3 regions of the Shewanella sp. 10N.286.51.B2 genome follow, and region 2 is predicted to be linked to each of the others. Evidence: predicted binding sites of a transcription regulator. Region 2 holds the regulator's gene; each other region holds the start of a gene.

Region 1 (5,399 bases), on a different contig from region 2:
CCATAGTGGTATCAATCATGGCACGTAAGTCCATACCTGCACTGCCTGGGGTGGCATAAGCAGGTAAAGGAAACTCGCTGCCAATACGCGAGTCGAGAAGTTTAAGTTCTACAGGTGTTTTCATGATGTTTTAATCTTTGCTGCTATCAAAGTAAGTAATTGCGTTGCCAGTGTCAGTTTGTCTGTTGCGGGTAGTTTTTCACTACCGTCTTTCCAGAACACCTGCAGCGCATTGTTATCGGCGTTAAACCCTAGACCTGCAATTGATACGTCATTGGCAGCAATAAGATCTAATTTTTTGCGTTCAAGCTTGCCACGGGCATATTCTTCTACGTTATCGGTCTCTGCAGCAAAACCTACAGTGAAAGGTCGATTTTTTAGCGCTGAAACGCTGGCTAAGATATCAGGATTGCGAACGAGCGCAAGTTGCATATGCTCAGCCGACTTTTTGATTTTAGATTCAGCGACGGTGGCGATGCGGTAATCGGCCACTGCAGCGCAGCCGATAAAAATTGCTTGGTCTTCAATGTTTTCCATGACGGCATCTAACATCTGTTGTGCTGATTCGACATTGATGCGCTTAACGCCTGAAGGTGTGGCCAGATTAACAGGGCCGCTAATGAGGGTGACTTCAGCACCCATTTGGGTTGCGGCTGCGGCTAATGAAAAGCCCATTTTACCTGAGCTATGGTTAGAGATGTATCGAACCGGATCGATTGCTTCACGGGTTGGGCCCGCAGTCAGGATCAATTTGTAACCGTTTAATGGTTTTTCAGCTGGGGCGAAATACTGCACCAGTTGCTCAGCAATGGCCAAGGGCTCTTGCATTCGACCTGGGCCGACTTCGCCACAAGCTTGATCGCCACTGGCAGGCCCCCAAACGGTGATGCCTTTACGTTTAATGTTGGCAAGGTTCTCTTGGGTTGCAAGGTTGCGATACATTTGCTGGTTCATGGCTGGGCAAACGATAATTGGCGATTCAGTAGCAAGGCAGGTGGTGGTTAACAGTTCATCTGCCATACCTGCATTAATACGCGCAATGAGGTTAGCGGTCGCTGGTGCGACGATAACCACATCAGCCCATCTGGCGAGCTCAATATGTCCCATTGCGGCTTCAGCTGCTGGATCGAGTAAATCTGAGGCCACAGGATGACCTGATAGCGCTTGAATTGTCAGTGGGGTAATAAACTCCATGGCGCTTTGGCTCATGACCACACGAACATCAGCACCGCGCTCTTTAAGGCGGCGTATTAAGTCGGCACTTTTATAGGCAGCAATACCACCACCTATGCCTAGAAGGACTTTTTTATTTGTCAGCATGTTTTGCTCAATCCTGCTCATCGCGATATTGCGGCTAAGATATCACAATCTAAATAAGGATGATGATCCGAAATTAAAAATATAGACCATAATGATGTGCTAAGGGTCACAACAACTAAGGGTCACAACTCGCTATTTACAAAAAGTTATTGCTACCCACTATCTATAACTTACTCATACAAGTATGAGTGCCCCCACCACGGATGACATTAAACAAGGAGTGTTTATGGCGATTAAAGACTGGCCTGAAGGAGAAGGGCCAAGAGACAAATTATTACATTTAGGTGCAGGGCATTTATCGGATGCCGAGTTACTGGCGGTTTTACTGCGAAATGGCATAGCAGGTCAAAATGCGGTCGATCTTGCCCGAGATATGATTGGTCAGTTTGGCGGATTAAGGGCTTTATTTTGTGCACCGCGTAGTCAAGTTTGCCAATTGTCGGGTGTTGGGCCGGTAAAATATGCCCAATTACAGGCGGCATCGGAGATTTCTAAGCGAATTTCGCAAGAAAATCTGCGTAGAGGGCAAATTTTGGTAAATCCTGATTTAACTCGGGACTATTTAATGAGACAATTAGCAGACCGATCCTATGAAGTGTTTGCATTACTATTGTTGGATAGCCAACATAGAGTGATTCAATTTGTAGAATTATTCCGCGGAACGATTAATTCTGCATCAGTCTACCCACGTGAAGTGGTGAGCTTGGTGTTGGAAAAAAAAGCTGCGGCAGTCATAGTGTGTCATAATCACCCGTCTGGCATTGCAGAGCCAAGTCAGGCAGATCGGCAAATTACTGACAGATTAAAAAAAGCCTTATCTACTATCGATGTTTCTCTTTTAGATCATATGGTTGTAGGCGATCAGGAGATAGTTTCTTTTGCTGAACGCGGGTGGATAAATTAAACAACGCTTGACCTTATTTTTGTTATCGTGTATAAAATGCGCCCTCTTTGTGCCTCGGGCGACGGCCACACGAGGCACATAAATGCTCGAGCGTTTTAAAATTGTTTTTGGAGAAGATTGACATGTCAAGAGTATGCCAAGTTACTGGCAAGAAGCCTATGGTTGGTAACAACCGTTCGCACGCTAAAAATTCGACTCGTCGTCGTTTTTTACCTAACCTACAAAACCACCGTTTTTGGTTAGAAGAAGAAAAACGCTTCGTGCAACTACGTGTATCTACCAAAGGTATCCGTATCATCGACAAAAAAGGTATTGAAGTTGTTGTTAAAGAACTTCGTGCCCGCGGCGAGAAGGTATAATAGAAAATGGCTAAATCTAAAGGTAATCGTGAGAAGATCAAATTAGTATCTAGTGCTAAAACTGGTCACTTCTACACTACTGAAAAAAATAAACGTAACATGCCTGAAAAAATGGAAATCAAGAAATTTGATCCAGTTATTCGCCAGCACGTTATGTACAAAGAAGCTAAAATCAAGTAATTGATTTTGTTCTTTTAAAAAAGTCCCTTTATGGGGCTTTTTTTTTGCCTGTCAAAAATGTAATCCAGATCTCCGCGTTATCAATTTCAATCAGTTATGCTTTTCTCTTGCTTTATAAACAACGCCTTACAGTGATAGAGGTCGTTACGCTTATTTTGTCTTCATTATTCACTTATTGACGCTATATTGCCGCCTTATGCATAAACGCCATTTGAACTATTTGGCGGTTATGTGAGCTTATTTACTGCTTTATAGGCACTATTTATGGTCTAAAACTATTACTAATGCGATAAAATGCTTTTAAAGTGAATTTAAATGCAATATTATTGCGTAATTATATTTGTTGGTGGTTTTATCACTGACTGTTCTGATTGATTATTTGTTTAGGGGTTAATGTGCCTTTAAGAACCACAGAGCTGGTTGATGGTTTCCGCCATTCAGCGCCATACGTTAATGTTCATCGCGGAAAAACCTTTGTTGTCATGCTTGGCGGCGAAGCCCTGCTGCATAATCAATTTAGAGGCATCTTAAACGATGTCGCCTTGTTGCACTCCTTAGGGATTAAAGTGGTGTTGGTCTACGGCGCAAGGCCGCAAATTGATAGCGCCATGCACAGTGCGGGTATTGAACCGAGTTATCACAACGGCGTGCGCATTACTGATGAAGACTCATTAAAAGTGATTAAACAAGTTGCAGGCTCAGTGCAATTTGATATTACAGCAAGGCTGTCAATGAGCCTTGGCAACACCCCAATGCAAAATGCACAAATCAACCTTGTCAGTGGCAACTTTGTTATTGCTCAGCCTTTGGGAGTCGATGACGGGGTGGATTTTTGCCTAACGGGCAAAGTGCGTCGTATTGATACTCAAGGTATTGAACGCCAGCTGGAAAAAAATTGTATTGTATTGATGGGGCCTATTGCGGTTTCTGTCACTGGCGAATGTTTTAACTTAACCGCCGAAGAAGTGGCCACCAAAGTGGCTATAAAGCTTAAAGCCGACAAAATTATTGGTTTTAGTAATACCCACGGCATTTTGGGCAAAGACGGCGAGGTGATTGCTGAGCTGATGCCAAATGGCGCGCAGTCCATCTTGGATGAAATGCAAACGGCGGGTAAATCCTGTGTGGGCACCATGGCATTTTTAAAGGCCAGTATTGATGCTTGTCGTAATGGCATTCCACGTTGTCACTTGGTGAGCTACCTTGAAGATGGCACTTTGCTACAAGAGTTGTTCTCCCGTGAAGGTATTGGTACCCAAATTGTTACTGAAAGCGCTGAGCGCTTAAGACGCGCCACCATTGGCGATATCGGTGGAGTATTAGACCTTATTCGCCCATTAGAGGAGCAAGGGGTGCTAGTGCGCCGCTCCCGTGAGCAGCTGGAAATGGAAATTGAGCAGTTTATGTTGATTGAGCGCGATAGCTTAGTCATTGGCTGCGCGGCGTTATATCCCTTTGAAGAAGACAATGCCGGTGAGTTTGCCTGTTTAGTGGTGCATCAAGACTATCGTGATGCTGACAGAGGCAGTGTGTTGCTGAACAATATTATTGGCCAAGCACGGGTTCGAGGTTATTCGAAACTGTTTGCCTTAACCACCCGCAGTATTCATTGGTTCTTGGAGTTCGGCTTTAATATTGTTGATGTTGAACAGCTGCCTAACGCAAAAAAGAAGCTGTATAACTTCCAACGCAATTCAAAAGTTCTGGCGTTGGACTTGTAAGCTGTATTGCGATTGTGCCGTTATAGCAATGCCACCGTGGAGGTTACTTTACGGTGGCATTTTTGTGTATTTCAGATGTTAACTCATCATGGTTACTGATTTTTAGGCAAGATTTGGGGTGATAAAACTATGCCGGTCAGCATGTTATGAAGATTATGATAATATTGAAAAATGAATAAAGATGTATCCTTATAAAAACACATCACTAAGTAGGAAAAATGACTGAAATAGCATTAGCAGGATTAAGCAGTCACGGCATGTTCAATTTTGTCGGGGTGCTGGTTGGGTTAGTAGGGCTAACGGCGCTGATTTGGGTAAAGAAATTACCGAGCACTGCGTTGTATGTTAGCTACGGGATTATTTTATTCCTGTTTATGCTGTTCTCATGGACCCTGTATTAAACCAATAGTAGCCAGTTGACGCTAAAGCCTGACAATAAGCCTTTGACGTTATCGATCCCCCTTTACAGTCAGGATTTCAACACGGATGAATTACTTTGGCAGCAAGTGAGAGTAGTGGACTTAACAACTGAATTAGAATTAACGCCACAGTGGCGTACAAACGGCATAGGCATTGCCGGATACTCACTAGGATGGTTTACCCTTAAAAACGGCGATAAGGCGCTGGTGTCACTCACAAGGGACGATGCCTTGCTACTGCCAACCACTAGAGGCTATGTAATGCTAGTAACCCTAGAGGATAACGAGGCCGCAATGAAAGCCATTGCGGCAATGAAGCATTGAAAAGGCGATAGCTATTAGCTTTGCTTTAAGCGGCGACGGCGCTGCAGCGCCATATCAGCGGTAAACAACACTAATGCACTCCAAATAAAGCCAAATGTGACCCCTTTTTCAATATCAAAAGGCTCTTTGAATAAAAATATTGCCAACATGAACATGATACTTGGGCCAATAT
Region 2 (5,399 bases):
GGCCTGGGGTCAAATGATGCAGCTGTTGTAGTCTGCTCAGCAGCAGTAGAATACGCGAGAAAGGGACTGGTTAAAGCCACCAAGGAGAACACGAGTAAAGAAGAAAATTTACAGGGCTTCTTCATTTTTTGCTCCGAAACATTTTAGTTAACTAGATAATAACATTCAAAAACTTACAATAATAGCGACTATAAGCCAGCAACAAAGATCTAAACAAGCACATTTGACGTATTATTCATTGTAGTAACTTATTGAGTTAATTTAGAACTTAGTAATTAACCATAGAGGTATCGAGATGGAATTACGGATTTTTTACGACAGTGCCTGCCCCTTATGCAGCAATGAAATGCAACAATTAAAGCAACATGACCGCTTGCACAAAATTGAGCTGGCTGATTTAAACCAAGACGGTTTTGCCGAAAAGTATCCCCATATCGACTTAGAAAAAGCCAACAAAATTTTGCATGCAGAAACCAACCATGGCGAAATATTACTGGGACTGGATGTGACGGCAAAAGCTTGGGCACTTACAGGAAAACATCAATGGGTACAGTTATTGCGCTTACCTTGCATCAAACCATTAGCCGATGTGGCTTATCTTGGTTTTGCAAAACACCGCTACAAATTATCCTACCTGTTAACCGGTAAGCAGCGCTGTGAAGATGGTAGCTGTAGCATCAAATAGTGAGTTAACTGCTTAAAGCCATAGCTACAATCAGCCATCAACCCAAGGAGATTTACTTGAGCCAATCATTCACTGCAAATTCAGGCTCAGTTGCGTTAATCATTGGTGCATCTTCTGGGATTGCAAAGGCCATTATTGCAGCACTGATTAAGCAAGATACGGCAACTGACATAAAGCACCTCATCAGTATCAGCCAATCTGCAACTGCTGAGACGAAATTGGCTAATGAAAGTACTAACCCCATAACTCAGCAACATATTAGCTGCGATTATTCAGCAGACGCCATTGCCACACTGTGCCAGCAATTGCAGCCGTTTAAAGGTAAAATTACTCGGGTATTTATTTGTAATGGCAGATTGCACAATCAGTATCAAATGACTGGCGCAGCAACAGGGAGCGCCTCAGAAAACACAGTTTCTAAAACTCTCCCCTTTAAAACAATAGCCCCTGAAAAGCGCTTAGAAGATGTTAACCCTGAGGCAATGCAGGCTTTGTTTGAGTCAAACACCATTACCCCTATGCTGTGGCTACAGTATTTAGTCAAACTGGTTGCAGGTAAACAGGGCTGTATTATTAATGTGCTCAGCGCCCGAGTAGGCAGTATTAGTGATAATCGCTTGGGAGGATGGTATAGCTATCGCGCTTCAAAAGCTGCGCTAAACATGCTAATTAAAACCGCGGCGATTGAATATGCTCGGCGTGCCAAAAACGTAAAGCTCATTGCTTTTCATCCCGGCACCACAGACACCCCATTATCCAAACCTTTTCAGGCCAAAGTGCCCGCTGAAAAATTATTTACTGCTGAATTTGTCGCGTCGCAATTACTGAATATCAATAACGCAATTAAGGAAGCTGGAAGCTGGAAGCGAAAGTAGTGAAGATGACAACGCTGAAATTGACCGAATTTACTACGATGGACAAGCCAGCTTTATTGATTGGCAAGGAAAACTGATTAGTTGGTAAAGGGCTTAGGTCTTTTTCCCTTGCAGCAACTTTAGCCTGTCAGCAACAAAAATGCGAAGCCAAAGGCTTCGCATTTTTATCGGTAAATCAAGTTATCAATAATTGATAAGCTTAAATTTACTTAACGAACTCAACACCAAGTTTGATGTCGCCGTTTAATGTATCAAGCATTGCATCACGGGCATTAGCTTCAAATGCGCTAACATCGCCGTATGGTAATACTTTTTCTACGCCGTTTTTACCAAGTAATACAGGTTGTGCGAAGAAGTCAGCATGTTCACTGCCGCCATCAACATAAGCACATTCAACCACGTTAGCTTCGCCTTGTAGGCCGCGAACCAATGATAGGCCAAAGCGACATGCCGCTTGACCCATAGACAGAGTCGCACTACCGCCACCCGCTTTAGCTTCAACAACTTCAGTACCCGCATTCTGGATACGTGTTGTTAGCGCTGCAACTTCTTCATCAGTAAAGCTTACGCCTTCAACTTGTGAAAGAAGTGGCAGAATAGTCACACCACTGTGGCCACCAATAACGTTGATGTTTACATCAGCAACGTTTAGCCCTTTAAGGTCAGCGATGAAGGTTTCAGAGCGGATAACATCAAGTGTCGTCACACCGAATAAACGGTTCTTATCGTAAACACCTGCTTTTTTAAGTACTTCAGCCGCAATAGCAACAGTAGTATTTACTGGGTTAGTGATAACGCCAATTAATGCTTTAGGGCAAGTTGCCGCCACTTTTTCAATAAGGTTTCTTACGATACCCGCATTGATATTAAATAGATCTGAGCGATCCATACCAGGCTTACGCGCAACACCTGCAGAGATAAGAACAACATCAGCGCCAACTAGCGCAGGAGTTGGGTCTTCACCAGCAAAACCAGCCACTTTTACATCTGTAGGGATGTGGCTTAAGTCAACTGCAACACCTGGAGTAACAGGAGCGATGTCATATAAAGACAACTCTGAACCTGCAGGAAGTTGAGTTTTTAATAGTAAAGCTAAGGCCTGGCCGATACCGCCAGCAGCACCAAGTACAGCTACTTTCATGATGATCTCCAATTACGTTCTAGTGATTGACTTCAGTCTGGTCTGTGACACAGATCATGTTTTCTTGTGGCGTCACATTACTGGATCACAGCGAGGATTTCAATTATCCCTTAGTAGATCACACTAATTTCCTTATTCTATGATATGTATATAAATAATGACTAATTTAGCCAGTAATAGCTAAAATGAATTTTTATTCACCAATTTAGCTTATTTCTTGACTTGATGCGTTTATCTATTCAGAATGAGCTACTTTTTTGAATAAAATCTATTCTTTTTAAAAATTACTATAAGACGAAAAAAATATGCCAGCGACTAAGAATCAGGATGAACTCGTAAAGACGTTTAAGTCGATATTAAAGGAAGAGCGCTTTGGTAGCCAAAGTGAAATCGTAATCGCACTGCAAGCAGAAGGTTTTGGCAATATTAACCAGTCAAAAGTTTCCCGTATGCTAAGTAAGTTTGGTGCAGTACGTACCCGTAATGCTAAGCAAGAAATGGTATATTGTTTACCCGCTGAGTTAGGTGTGCCAACAGCAGGCAGCCCTGTTAAAAACTTGGTATTGGATGTGGATCATAACCAAGCGATGATCGTAGTCAGAACCAGCCCCGGCGCAGCGCAGCTTATTGCCCGATTATTAGACTCGATAGGTAAGCCTGAAGGGATTTTGGGGACTATTGCTGGTGATGACACTATCTTTATTTGTCCTTCAAGTATCAAAACCATTGATGATACCTTAGAAACGGTAAAATCACTGTTTGGCTATAGTGAATAGCCCTCTTAGCAAATAACACCTTCACGATTTATTGAGCCATTAAAAAAGCAGCCTTAGGCTGCTTTTTTGGTTTTAACAGTGCGTAAGTGTTAAATTGAGGCGATTTCAGCATCGGTGAGAAAACGCCATTCGCCTTCTTCTAAATCAGCATCAAGTTCAATTTCACCCACAGCTTCACGATGTAAATTGACCACCCGATTCCCCACAGCAGCAAACATACGCTTCACTTGATGGTACTTACCTTCGCTGATAGTTAATCTGGCATGGTATTCATCAATGATCTCTAGCAGCGCCGGTTTAGTTAAGCCGTCTTCACTTTTTAATTGGATCCCTTCGGCAAAGGTTTCCACCAATGCAGGATCAAGTGATGCAGCAGCTTCGATAAGGTAACGTTTACCGCAATCTTTTTTAGGTGAGGTGATTTTATGTGACCACTGGCCATCGCTGGTGATCAGCACCAAACCTGTGGTGTCCACATCTAAACGCCCAGCAATATGCAGGGTATCGACTTTTTCAATATCCATTAATCCCAACACCGATTGATATTCTTCATCAATGGTTGAGCAAATGGTATCAACAGGCTTGTGCATCATGATGTAGCGCTCGCCCACGATCTTAATTTGACGACCTTCGATACACACTTCAGTATCATCTTTCACTTTAAAGCTCGCGTCTTTAACCACGTCACCATTACAGGTCACTTCACCTGACTTGATAACTCTTTTTGCTAATGAACGAGTCAGCTCGGTGCTCTCGCAGATAAATTTGTCTAAACGCATATATAAAACCAAGTGAAAACTAATTGGTCGCTATTATGAGCTGTTGGCTAGCAAATAGAAAACGATAAATGGCCACTGTAACATTCTGGTAATTTTTAGTTACACAACACAGTCAATAAATGCTCAATTTATCACTAAAAGCCTAGCCTTAGCCCTTGTTAAGTGCCCCTGTTAAGACTTAACATGTTGGTCACATAAAACTGTCTTAAGGCAGTGAACAATAAAAACAGCTCAAAATTAAGGCCGATAAAAAGGCTTCACTCTTCAATGCATAGGGAAACAACATGAAAAAGCTAGTTATCGGTGGGCTTTGCGCCTCACTTATCGCAGGCCTTAGTGCCTGCAATTCAGATAAAGCAGTCACTGAATCCGCAGCACCAGAAGTCGCTAAAACAGAAACCGCAGTTGCCGTTGAAAAAGCCCTTACCTCAGGTATTAGCTTTGACAATATGGACAAGTCAGTTCGCCCACAAGATGATTTTTACCTCTACGTAAATGGCGGCTGGTTAAACACCGCGGAAATCCCTGGTGACCGCACCAATATCGGCGCCTTTTACGACTTGCGCGAAAATGCCCGTGACGACGTTAAAGCCATCATCGAAGATGTCAGTGCAAACCCAGATCTTAAAATGGGTACTGATGAGCAAAAAGTGGCCGATCTTTACCGTTCATTTATGGATGTTGAAACCTTAAATAAATTAGGTATTAGCCCAATCCAAGCTGAATTTGCCCAAATTGCCGCGCTAAAAGATAAAAATGAATTAACCGCCTATTTTGGCGAAAGCCAAGTTAATGGTGGCGGCACACCATTAGCGTTTTATGTCAATGTTGATGCTAAAGATTCAAGCCGTTACGCCACCCATATTTGGCAATATGGTCTTAGCCTTCCTGAAAAAGATTACTACTTCAATGAAGAAGAGCGCTTCGTTAATATTCGTAGCAAATACCTTGAGCATATCGAGAAGATGTTTGACCTTGCCGGCCTTGAAAATGGCAAGCAAGCAGCGCAAACGGTTTTAGCATTAGAAACCGCTATCGCTGAGCAACATTGGGATGTAGTTGAAACCCGCGACAGCACTAAAACTTATAATCTTTATCAAGTTAAAGATTTAGCGACCTTAGCACCAGACATTAACTGGGATG
Region 3 (5,399 bases), on a different contig from region 2:
GATGATCGGCATGAGGCATCTTTCCAATAGTGACCGTGAGTAGACGGCTTTGACTCACGGCGCGGATGTCGCTTAGCGCACACTCCACTGTTGGACCACCATCGAAAATATCGACGTAATTTCTAAATTTAAAGCCTTCAGCCTGCAATAACTTCAGCGCAGGTTTAGTATTTCTATGCACCTCGCCAATCACTTTTTGTGCTTTTTTTGGCAATAGGCATACATGTATCGGGCTTCTTGGCATCATTTCAGCCATAAAGGCCTTTTTACCTAACCCCGATAAATAATCGGCTTCGACAAAATCAATGCCTAAGAAATGATCTTGTAACCACTCATAAAAAGGTGAATCACCCTTTTCATCGCTTACGCCGCGCATTTCAGCAATTACAGTGCTGCCAAAACGTTGCTCATGTTGAGCGAGGAATAAAAAACGCGAGCGAGAAAGCATGCGGCCGTTATAGCCTCTGCGATATTCTTTATTTAAAAACAGCGTACATAACTCTGCAGCGCCAGTGTAGTCATGGCAAAGCGTCAGTGTTTCCACTTCGTTACGAACTGAGATTTGTTTAGAATGATAGACTTCAGTGCCTAAACGGTAATGATAAAAGGCATCTTCCATCCCGACAGCGGCTTCAATACCGCAGGTACCGACAACTTGATTGGTTTTTAAATCTTCAAGCACCATCAAATAACCTTCATCGAAAGGTTTCTCAACTTGCTTGGAAAAAGAAGCTTCAGCTCTAGCGATTTTAGAGCGTAATAGCTCTTCGTTGACTGGCAGGGAAGTGAACCCATGACCCGATTCAACGGCGACCTTGTAAAGTGCTTCGTAATCACTGCCACGAATCGGTCGTATGATTAGCATCTGACTCTCCTTGATAATCCAGTAATAAAAAGTCACCAACAAACAGACTTTTCATTACCGATAACCCAATAAAAAAGCGCAAGGTTTTACCCTTACGCTTTACTTATCTATTAACCTGCAACCACTTTAGCTACAGCACGTTCGAAACGTGCTAAACCTTCAGCGATATCAGCTTCTGGGATAACAAGAGATGGAGCAAAACGCACGACGTTAGCGCCAGCAATCAAGCTCATTAAGCCTTCTGCAACCGATGCAACTAAGAAGTCACGGCTACGGCCTGCATATTGCTCGTTAAGTACTGCGCCTAATAACATGCCTTTACCACGCACTTCTGAGAACACATTATATTTGGCATTGATTGCCGCTAAACCATCACGGAATAACTGTTCGCGATGCTTAACACCATTCAGTACTTCAGGCGTATTCACCACATCCATAACAGCATTACCAATAGCGCACGCTAATGGGTTGCCGCCATAAGTCGAACCATGAGTACCAATTTTAAGATGTGCGGCAATTTTAGCAGTGGTTAGCATTGCAGCAATTGGGAAACCGCCGCCTAGGGCTTTGGCGCTGGTTAAAATATCAGGCACAATATCGGTGCCCATGTAGGCAAATAACTCACCGGTACGGCCAACACCTGTTTGCACTTCATCAAAAATAACTAATGCGTCATGCTTATCAGCAAGTGCGCGCACAGCTTTTAAGAATTCTGGGTCACCATTGATAATACCGCCTTCACCTTGAAGTGGTTCAAGCATGATGGCACAAGTGTTATCAGAAATTACCGCTTCTAGAGCGGCAATATCATTAAATGGTACATGAGTAACGCTTTGTGGTTTAGGCCCGAAACCATCAGAGTAAGCCGCTTGACCACCCACAGTAACAGTAAAGAAGGTACGACCATGGAATGCTTTATCAAAGGCGATGATTTGATCTTTTTGTGGGCCGTGATTATCTAATGCGTAACGACGGGCAAGTTTTAGTGCAGCTTCATTGGCTTCAGCACCTGAGTTAGCAAAGTAAACACGCTCAGCAAACGTGGCGTTAACCAGTTTCGTCGCCAGCTCTAATGCTGGCTCATTGGTCATTACGTTTGATAAATGCCACAGCTTTTCACCTTGTTCTTTTAGGGCGCCAACAAGTGCTGGGTGACAATGACCTAAACAATTCACTGCAATACCACCAGCAAAGTCAATAAACTCATTACCTTGTTGATCCCAAACTCGACTGCCTTCTCCGCGAACTGGGATTACGGCTGCTGGCGCATAGTTAGGCACCATGACTTCATCAAATTGGGCACGTGTTAAGTTCATTTCAACGCTCATTGCTTTTCGTTCCTTAAAGTTATTAGCGACACTTAAGTCACTCTATTCCGCTTGCTGTATTGATTTTGGTTTAAGTTGACTGCGGATGTTTGTATAGCTTGCAGGTCATTATTAGCTAAAACGTGATCAAAATACCAGTTTTTAGCGGTTAACTATTCATAACTTAAATGAATAATGCATAAAGAGTTAACAAACTTCACATACAAAGTGCTATTACAGCTTATTTTTAGCATAAATAGTCATAAAAAAAGTTATTTGGCCTCAAATAAGCTAGCTATTCATCATAAATGCATAACTAAACAAGATTTAGTCATACTTAAGGGGGATAAAGCCTGACTTTAAACTAAATTAAGCTTGCGGTAATTTTGCGCTTTTAAACGGATCAGCTCTTGCTCGGTAAATTCATAATAATCAAATAACACTCGCTTCTCTTGCGGCTCAATTAAACGCGATTGCTCTAATATTAATACCTTGGCATAACAACTGGCTTTGGCAACGATAGCGCTTTCTGTGGAAAACTCGCTAAAGTGATAATTTAAATCGAGCTCTTTTAGCACTTGGGTTAGCTGGCTCTGGTTAAAATCCATTAAGTCCAATAATTGCCAATTAAGCTGCTCACCATAGGACATCACTTGCTCAAACACTTCCTCAGCTGGAAATGCTGAGGCCATTACCGCATCGTATAAGGTTTTATCCCCTTTGGCGCTGGTCTCACGTAGCCAGGTTCCCCATGTGTTTTCAAATTGTCTGGCGCTGGCATTTAATATAGTCGCTGCGCCTAATTGCTTCATCAAAGCTGCGCTATAAACCAATGCCACATCCTTTTGATGCAGCGCTGCCAATGCTTTGGCCGCTATGGCGGTGATCATGCTGTAACGCCATAACTTACGACTAGCCCAAATCAGGTTAGTATTGCCCGATGGCAGCCAATGCCGTAAACAAAAGTAAGGGATCACAGCTTGCAAATTTTCAATGCCAATATAATTAAGCACTAACTTAATGTCGGTTACTTTGACTTCTGATCGCTGCGGTCTGCGGTGACTCGAGGCTGGGCTATTGATTAAATTGATAAGATCGGTCGATAGCCAGCTGATATTTTCAACAAGCGATCGCACTCGGCGCAGATCAGGTTCTTTGTTAAGCAGTAAATCCAATAATAAAATATGGGACTCTTTTAAACCCGATTGCGCTAACATCTGCTGAGGTGAATTGAGCTGATGCTCAAGGGAGCTTATGACAGTGTTAGTCAATTGCTCTGATATGCGCTGTAACACCAACTGAGCCCGCGCTTGCTCTTCTAAACGTGCTTTAATGGCTAAACGTTCAACTTCAAGTTTATTGGCGTCATCTTCTAACTGCTTATCTAAGTCATCAAGCTGCGAGGGTAACTTTTCCTTACCCATAATCAGTTGCTTATACAGCCTGCGCTCAACTTCAATGACTTTTCCTGGCCTTACGCCACCTGCTACCGACACTGCCACAAATAAACTGCCTTTAATTCTGTGTTAGTTATATGAAAATTATATTTCAACTGCTGCTTATCGTTACAAATAAGGCCTCCAAATGGAAGCCTTATGGTTTAAATCAGCTTAAGTAAAACGCATCATTACTTTAGCTCTTGCTCAAACAATTTGTAGATACGACGATATTCATCTAACCAGCTTGATGCCTGTCTAAAGCCATGTGGCTCAACAGGGTAAATCGCGGTTTCAAACATCGGCTTTTCTAACTCAATCAAGCGTTGTACTAAGCGCACACTATCTTGGAAGAACACATTGTCATCGAGCACACCGCTCATGATCAGCAATGGTTTTTGTAAACCCTGTGCGTGTTCAATTGGTGAACTCTTTTCATAGGCAATGGGGTCAACATCTGGGGTATTTAAGATGTTAGAGGTATATGGCGCATTATAATGCGCCCAATCGGTGACCGGACGAAGTGCTGCGCCCGCTTGGAATAACTCAGGCTCATTAAATAACGCCATGAACGTTAAGAAGCCGCCATAAGAGCCGCCATAGGTACCTACTTTAGCGCCGTCAACATGACTGTTAGCCGCCATCCAGCTAACGCCGTCTTTTAAATCTTCAACTTCAGGATGACCCATATTGCGATACACAGCGGTGCGCCAATCGCGGCCATAACCTTTAGAACCACGGTAATCCATATCCATGACGACATAACCCTGTTGTGTTAATAAGTTATGGAACATGAACTCTCTGAAATAGCCAGAAAAACCATTATGGGCATTTTGCAGGTAACCCGCACCATGGTTAAAAATTACTGCAGGATATTTTTCAGCATTATTAGCATCATAGCCCTGAGGTAAATAGACTCTAGCGTAAATGTCTTTCGCACCATGAGTTGATGGTACTTTTACTACTTGAGGGGCTTGCCATGCATAATCTGCAAACGCTTTACTGGTGTAATGAGTTAACTGCTTAAGCTCGCCGCCAATTGGCTGCACATACAGCTCATTAGGTTGGGTGGCTGTTGATGCCGTTAATAGCAACGATTGACCATTAGGGCTTAACTCATAATCAAGGGTACCTGTCCACTGGGTCAGCTGCTCAGTTTTACCGCTAGCAATCTCAACCCGATAAACATTATAAGTTCCAGGGTGGTCTTTGTTAGCACGATAATAAAGATGCGTCGCATCGGGTGATAAGGTCACTTGATCAACCACATATTCGCCATTGGTAAGTGCGCTGGTCTTGCCATTTTCACCTTTAACATAAAGCTGTGAATAACCAGACTCTTCAGATAAGTAATAGAATGACTCAGATGTTCCTACCCAACCAAATTGATTAAAGGTGTAGTTAACCCAAGCATCATCATGTAAACGGTGCTCTGTTTTTAGCTTGCCGGTTTCAAGGTTGACACTGGCGATCCAGCGATCTTTATTATCAACCGCTTCAATCATAACCAGCAATTTATTTTCAGATTCATGCCACTGCATCGGACTTTGACTCCAAGTCCAATCTTGCATCAGTTGCAATACCCGTGGCGATTTTTCGCTGTTATAACGCTCGCCTTTGGCTTTGGCATTTTCAGCTTTTACACTGGCTAACACGTCGGCATCGTAACCATCAAGACCTTCAATAGTGATATCTTTCTTAACGTGATCGACCAAGTCTAGGACCACCAATCGTTCACCTGGGTAACTGTCTTCAGCCACACGCGCCCTTGCAGGTACTGCATCAACATAG

The links. The regulator ArgR, encoded in region 2, controls arginine synthesis, uptake and breakdown. The targets are predictions, from matches to a motif close to ANTGAATANNTATTCANT.
Region 1: the regulator ArgR is predicted to act here: its motif matches at 3,068-3,085, upstream of argA (amino-acid N-acetyltransferase).
Region 3: the regulator ArgR is predicted to act here: its motif matches at 2,420-2,437, upstream of AB4140_RS03860 (aspartate aminotransferase family protein).

The regions. Positions count from the first base shown of each region.
Region 1 covers NZ_JBFRKH010000067.1:9,460-14,858, forward strand. The annotation lists gene dut (dUTP diphosphatase) at 1-124, opposite strand, end outside; gene coaBC (bifunctional phosphopantothenoylcysteine decarboxylase/phosphopantothenate--cysteine ligase CoaBC) at 121-1,320, opposite strand; gene radC (DNA repair protein RadC) at 1,547-2,224, shown strand; gene rpmB (50S ribosomal protein L28) at 2,347-2,583, shown strand; gene rpmG (50S ribosomal protein L33) at 2,590-2,763, shown strand; gene argA (amino-acid N-acetyltransferase) at 3,159-4,484, shown strand; gene AB4140_RS17075 (hypothetical protein) at 4,703-4,885, shown strand; gene AB4140_RS17080 (PH domain-containing protein) at 5,000-5,227, shown strand; gene rarD (EamA family transporter RarD) at 5,242-5,399, opposite strand, start outside.
Region 2 covers NZ_JBFRKH010000041.1:16,192-21,590, forward strand. The annotation lists gene AB4140_RS11245 (efflux RND transporter periplasmic adaptor subunit) at 1-125, opposite strand, end outside; gene AB4140_RS11250 (thiol-disulfide oxidoreductase DCC family protein) at 296-685, shown strand; gene AB4140_RS11255 (SDR family NAD(P)-dependent oxidoreductase) at 742-1,560, shown strand; gene mdh (malate dehydrogenase) at 1,766-2,701, opposite strand; gene argR (transcriptional regulator ArgR) at 3,007-3,477, shown strand; gene rsuA (16S rRNA pseudouridine(516) synthase RsuA) at 3,567-4,256, opposite strand; gene AB4140_RS11275 (M13 family metallopeptidase) at 4,541-5,399, shown strand, end outside.
Region 3 covers NZ_JBFRKH010000014.1:74,515-79,913, forward strand. The annotation lists gene astA (arginine N-succinyltransferase) at 1-865, opposite strand, end outside; gene AB4140_RS03860 (aspartate aminotransferase family protein) at 976-2,193, opposite strand; gene AB4140_RS03865 (HDOD domain-containing protein) at 2,532-3,674, opposite strand; gene AB4140_RS03870 (S9 family peptidase) at 3,800-5,399, opposite strand, start outside.